One region of the Virgibacillus dokdonensis genome, then DNA from elsewhere that is predicted to be linked to it. Evidence: predicted binding sites of a transcription regulator. Region 1 holds the regulator's gene; the other holds the start of a gene.
The links. The regulator LexA, encoded in region 1, represses DNA repair genes until DNA is damaged. The targets are predictions, from matches to a motif close to CGAACATATGTTCG.
Positions count from the first base shown of each region.

Region 2: a site for LexA is predicted at 1,526-1,539, ahead of B2C77_RS09290 (YhjD family protein). Genes of this name have one in related genera too.

Region 1 is NZ_LT745763.1:2,159,725-2,163,154, reverse strand. It holds gene B2C77_RS11725 (dihydrolipoyl dehydrogenase family protein) at 1-47, shown strand, start outside; gene B2C77_RS11720 (MerR family DNA-binding transcriptional regulator) at 322-507, shown strand; gene B2C77_RS11715 (hypothetical protein) at 495-1,127, shown strand; gene lexA (transcriptional repressor LexA) at 1,208-1,831, opposite strand; gene B2C77_RS11705 (YneB family resolvase-like protein) at 2,109-2,753, shown strand; gene B2C77_RS11700 (DUF896 domain-containing protein) at 2,942-3,175, shown strand; gene tkt (transketolase) at 3,276-3,430, shown strand, end outside.
Region 2 is NZ_LT745763.1:1,672,644-1,676,073, forward strand. It holds gene B2C77_RS09285 (IS30 family transposase) at 39-1,010, opposite strand; gene B2C77_RS09290 (YhjD family protein) at 1,126-1,512, opposite strand; gene B2C77_RS09295 (hypothetical protein) at 1,670-2,479, shown strand; gene B2C77_RS21645 (hypothetical protein) at 2,709-2,873, shown strand; one part of gene B2C77_RS09300 (IS3 family transposase) at 3,107-3,430, opposite strand, start outside.

The DNA.
Region 1 (3,430 bases):
CTTATAGTGAAATTCTGACACAATTAAGCAACGCAGCTGTTGAATAATTAAAATAAAAGTGTTTTTAATACCATATGTTATCCTCAAGTCTTGAATAAACGAATTCAAGCAGGCACCTTTTATATTACTAGAGTAAAAGACTTGTGTTCATTACAGGTCTTTTTCAATTTCTTCTTCTTTTTTGTCTTGTTAAGTAGCGTTTCGTCTGTTGATAAATTTAGAATTGTAACGTATTCTGTAGTATGTTAGATAACATCTACAGATAGTAGAGGTACCTTATGCTAGTCGCTTTTAAAGACAAAACAAAGGAGATTTTAACATATGGCTGAGAAATATTTTAAAACAGGAGACATAGCCAAATTTCATGGAGTGTCTAGTGATACAGTGCGCTATTACGATAAAGAGAATTTAGTTACTCCTTCTGTTGTTAAAGATAATAAATATAGGTATTATTCTTTGAATGACGCTTTGAAGTTTAGTAATGTAACACTTGGTTGCGTGAATTAGGTGTACCTTTAAAAACAATTAAGAACTGGCTTGATTATAAAGATTTGACAGATGTATCGAAATTTAACGAGAGTTATTTAGAGACATTATTGCTAGAGAGAGAGTTATTAGATAAAAAAATCTATTTTTTACAAGAGTTAAATAGAAGGCTAGCCTCTTTTCAAACAAAACCAAATATGTGGGAAGTGGTTAAGGATAATTATATATTTACCTGTGATGGATTTAACTTTACAGCTGATGATAAAGGCTTCAATATTAATGAATCCAATCTGTATGACTCCCAAGAAGATGTTTTTTGGAATAAGACTTCGATGATTGTTTATCAAAACAACTTAAGAGATTTTCATCATCCTAAAAAAGGAGAAGTATATTGCTCTAACATTATTTCTAGTATCGATCAAGATATCAAAAAAATTAGTTTTCCAACAGCACTTCGTTATAATTTTGTCGGGAATCCTTTTTCTGATATGAGAAAGATGCAAGAAATATTGAATGAAGCAAAGGAACATGCCATTACACATCAGTTGCGTCTAGAAGAATACTGCTATTCATTGTTTTATCTATCACAAATTAAGGAAAAGAGCCCCGTTTACTATGTGCATATTTATTGTCCTGTCTAATATACGGGGGAATGATGACAAAACAAAATTCATAGTAACCCAATATTTATACACAAAAAAAACTGCCAACTGGCAGTTTTTTAGTGTATATGTCGATACAATCCAATAACCTTCCCTAAAATGGTTACATTATCGTATATAAGCGGCTCCATGGTTGCATTTTCTGGTTGTAATCGTATATGATCTTTTTCTTTAAAAAAACGTTTTACGGTTGCTTCATTATCTGCTGTCATTGCAACAACAATTTCGCTATTTTGTGCTGTGTTTTGCTGTTTAACGATTACCATATCTCCATCTAAAATTCCAGCTTCAATCATACTCTCTCCTTCAATTACTAAAACAAATAGACTATCATCAGGATTAGCCGTATTTGCAGGAAGCGGAATATATTCTTCAATATTTTCTACAGCTGTTATGGGCAAGCCTGCTGTTACTTTCCCGATAACAGGCGCATAAAGTGCTTCTTCTTTTGGAATAGGATTCTCTTCTTCCAAATGTAAGATCTCAATTGCTCTTGGCTTTGTAGGGTCACGTCTAATATAGCCTTTGTCTTCAATTCTAGCTAAATGCCCGTGAACAGTCGAGCTAGACGCTAAACCCACAGCCTTGGCAATTTCTCTTACAGATGGTGGATACCCTTTTTGCATTACTTCATCTTTTATATAGTCTAATATCATTTGTTGCCTTTTGGAAAGTTTAGTCATGAATCTATCACCTCGCGCATAATATTAATTAACCTTAGTTTACCATTAGATAAAACTTCGCGCAAACATTCGTTCGAAAAACACTTGACAAGGTCACGCGTTCGGTTATAATAGGGGTAGAAAGCGAACAAAAGTTCTATATTGTATAAGGAGGGCTATTAGATGTTTCAAAAACTGACCAAAACAGACGCATTCTATCTTGTAGCTTTTGCATTAACATTAGGTTTCTTATATTATTCTATTATAATGAGTTAATATGATAGAAGGAGTAAACATTGTGAAGGCAGTTGTATATTGTAGGGTAAGTACTGACAAAGAAACTCAAGAAACATCATTAATAAGACAGAAACAGGAATTGGTTAAACTGGCAGCTGAATATCAACTTACTGTGGTAGCGTGTATACAAGAGCAAGAGAGCGGATATAGTATTGATCGAGATGGGATATTTAAGATGTTAGAGATTTTTTCTCAAAAAAGGGCAGATTGTTTATTGATTCAAGACGAGACTCGTTTAGGTAGGGGGAATACAAAAATTGCCCTTTTTCACCAGCTGCTGAAATTACATATTCCTATTTATACAAGCTTTCATGGAGGGAAGTTAGAGTTATCGGAAGCAGATTCCATGGTGTTGCAGATCGTTGGGATTGTGGAGGAGTATCAACGCAAAATACATAATATAAAGATAAAAAGAGGGATGAAGCAGGCAATTGCAAAAGGATATGATCCCACCTTAAATCTTTCGAATAGAAATGAAGCTCCAGGAAGGCAAAGATTAGAATTTCCTGTTGAAGAAGTCATTAATTTACGACAAAATGGTCTGACGTTTAAAGAAATTGCTGATACATTAAATGGTCTAGGTTACAATGTATCAAAGGCTACTGTTCATAGACGCTATCAAGAATATGAAAGCAAACAAAAATAAAGGTATTCTCAGGAGGACAAGTTCTTTGCCCTTCTCTTTTTTATATGGTACTGTAAAGGAATCATGTTGATAAGCACACCTGTTTTATATCAATGACATCTATTGTACAATGAAAGAGAGTGCAATTTTGTCACCGAAAACTTATGATTTAACAGAATAAAAATATACGCATGAGGGAGGGTAGATGGATGCTCTCAAAAGGTAAGATCGAACGTATTAATGAGCTTGCAAGAAAATCCAAAGTGGACGGACTAACTATTTCTGAACAAAACGAACAAAAAAAATTACGCCAGGAATACTTACAGAGTGTAAGAAAATCTTTTAAAAATCAGTTTAAAACAATGAAAGTAGTTGATCCAGAGGGAAATGATGTAACACCGAAAAAAGTAAAAGATTTACAAAAAAAGCATAACAAGAAGTAGCAATACCTATTTTGTTATAAGTGCATGATTTCACTTGTAGCAAAGTAGGTTTCATTATAGAATGAATATAGGCATAATTATGAAAGGAGTTTACACTGAAATGGCAAATACAATTGAGCAACAATCTATTAATACAATCCGTACATTGTCTATTGACGCTATTGAACATGCAAATTCTGGGCACCCAGGTCTACCAATGGGGGCAGCGCCAATGGCTTATACGTTATGGACCGAATTTATGAACCATAATCCTAA
Region 2 (3,430 bases), 490 kb from region 1:
TGGAAAAAAATGAAATAATAATTTTTAATTTTGATTTGTCAAATTAAGCGAGACAACATGCTTTTATCAAAATCCTGACCGACATAATCTATGAAACACTCCATTGGTGTTTTGTATTTCAATGATTTCCTTGGTATGTTATTCCGTCGGAGTGCAACCTCAGAAATATACTCTTGTGACACAGGATTAAAGTCCATTTCTTTTGGTAGCCCATTCTTTCTCAGAAGACCGTTGGAATGCTCATTTAGCCCCCTTTGGGATGGCGTTCCAGGATCTGCAAAATAAATATCAACATCTTGTTCATTGCTGATGGATTTCCAATTGGAAAACTCTTTCCCGCAGTCAAAGATAATGGACTTAAATAAGTGTTTAGGTAATCGCTCAAACCATTGATTGAGCGATGTTTCAATATTGGTTGCCTGTCTACCAGCTGGTTTAATTGCGATGATGCATTTTGTTAAACGCTCAACAAGCGTGATGACAGCGCTCTTGTGATGACGTCCCACAATGGTATCTCCTTCTAGATGACCAAATTCTTTCTTGTAATTTGGGTGATCGTGATCACGATCAAGGATGGTGCGGCGAAATTTTTGTTTTCCTCTTCTTTCCTGGTGACCATTTGGTTTGCGTTTGCCTTGCATAGGTAAATCATTTTGGTTAAATTCGCCTGATGAAAACTTTCGATAAAGCGTGCGCATGCTGCAGGAGATAGTCTTTTCGTTTCGTCCGATTATTACATCAGGCGTCCAGCCATCGCGGACTTTTTCATGAATATAGGCTTTTTCGTTAGGTGTTAATTGAATCTTTTTACGACCACATGTCGCTTTATTCGCTTGATATTGTAGATAAACGTCTATCGCAGTAAGTCCTTCTTTCAGTTGTCTAATAACACGATAAACAGCTTCATGGCCACGCTTTAATTTATTGGCAATTTTTCGACCAGAAAGGCCGAATTCATGATATTCCTCTATGAATACCAGTTCTGTTTTGGTAAGATGGGTGTAGGACATGTCAGATACACTCTCCTTAACTTTGGTTGGTTATTCGTTGAGTATATCATGACATGTCTTTTTTGGTGTCTCGCTTAATTTTACAATCTAGGAATTTATTAAATACACCATTTTATTACTCCACATCCGGCGGTATAAAATTAACATAAGTCGCTCTCTTTTGCTCAAAGCCCACAGCCTTATATAAATATCTGGTACAAATTTTAGCGGTCATTTCTCGCAGTTGATGTGGCGTATATTCCCAAACCCCGGTTTTATTTTTATGCTGCCACTTATATGTGGCTTTGCCAATCCTTTTAATATCCAAATGGTATTGGCTATACAGTTGCCTTTTAGTGGCAGCTAAATCTATTCCAATAAGTCTAATGGCTTCATCCGTAAAGTCCAGATAAAAGTCGGGATCTTGAAAACCATCAAAATATTGTTGGTCGTGTTTAAATACAGCTATTGCAAGAGGCATGGCTATAAAGTTCACAGCGAGTTGTTTGAGTTCTCTATTCATTTTATCACCTTTTAGAACGTTTGTTCTTATTATAAGTAACTAATTAATTTTTATCAATTACAATAAATGGTATACGTAAAGTATGAAGCAAATTAACGTGGTATCATTTTCATAAAATATGGATCTTGAGTAAGATGATGGAGAGGAATATGTAAAAATGAATAGAAAACTAAATATTTTGATGTTTTATAATACAGTTTTTCATATAAACAATTTTATTCTGATCCTACTTGTATATCTCTTTGGATTAAATAGCATTGCAGCTCTGTGGTTTTTTACCCCTTTTATCTCTATTCTCTTTACAACTTCAATGATAGAGAATTCAAAGAAGATACTAAGTGGAACGGTTAGGAAATTGTCCATTATAGATTTTATGTCACGGTGTTTTGTTTTATTTTTTAATTTTTTTGCACTAAGTAACTTAGTTCATATCCCATATATTTATCTATTTGGTGTAGGCATCATTTTCATGATGATAAATATTTATGTTGAAGTGAGGATGAAAAAGCTGTTAAGTCATTTTCAACAAAAAGATGTAGAAGAGGATTGCTTAACAAAGGAAGAATTTAATGATTTGATTGATGATTACTTTAATGATAAATCTTCTAGTGAAACTAGTAAAAGTGTTCAATCTGTTGTTTATATGGGGTATTCTAAAGTTTTAATAATTGTATTAGTATTTGGAGGCATTATATCGTTTGATTTATTCGGAGTAAAAAACAGGTGGATTGTTCTTTTAATTGTATTTCTATTTTTGGCGATTTATTTATATTTAACAGCAAAAAAGATTAGATCTTATTATAACGATGAAAAAAGAATAAAAGCAATAAATATAAGAGATAATATCACGCTTGTAGTAGGATTATCAATCATCTATATATTGCACGGAGTGGTTTATATCGGGGAATCAACCTTTAATTTTCTTTGGTATTTTTCTGGCTTGCGCATTCTTTTTGCCAACCTTTAAAACAAATCAAGCGATTCGGTCTAATTTTCATAAAACAAATAAAAATAAACATGAGTAAAAACTCAGGATGAAAATCGTGTTTCTAAACATTCAATACATAGCAAGCTTTTGCTCATAATAAAAACACCTCCTGCAATCATAATCGAGACGAGTTAAAGGCATGTGGTGATCTTTGTAAGAAAAGAAAGATTTCAATTGTTACAATTAGGGAAAAAGGAGGTGATTAACATTGAAAGAGGGTTCTATACAAGCGATTCTAGGAAATGGTACTTTTATTATATTTGCGTTTTTAACTGTTAAATTAAGCGGTAGAACCTTGCTAGAAAGTTTTATAGTATCTTTAATGGCGTGGGGCATTTTCAAATTAGTGACATCCAAGAAAATGAAATTATAATTTTTAAGCTAGTGATTGTTTTACTACTTCACATCCCACGGCACAAAATAACATAAGTCGCCCTCAATGGTAGGTGAACATGATACACGTCTTTCGCTAGTTTTTAAACATTATGTTGATAAAACTAGATACCCTTGCTTATTTTAGATGAAAAAGCCTATTCATTTATGTATAGGGCTGGGTCAAACCACCAGTTTCTGAAGTGACCCCATAAAGTTAGACAGATAATTTTACTAAGCAGCTATTAAAGTCTGAATTCGGTATTGTACCGGGCTCAGGCCTTTTAGTTTTGCCTTGATTCGTTTGTTGTTATAGTATTCTATATATTTTTCTAGCTCTTGCTTAAAATGCTCTATACTTTCGAATTCATTTAAATAAAGAAATTCTGATTTCATAATGCCAAAGAAGTTTTCAATAACGGCATTATCATAACAGTTGCCTTTACGTGACATACTTTGCGTAATCAATCTTTCTCTCAAGGCGTGCTGATATTGTTTCATTTGATAATGCCAGCCTTGATCCGAATGAATAAGCAGTGCATCTTCCTCTGATAACCG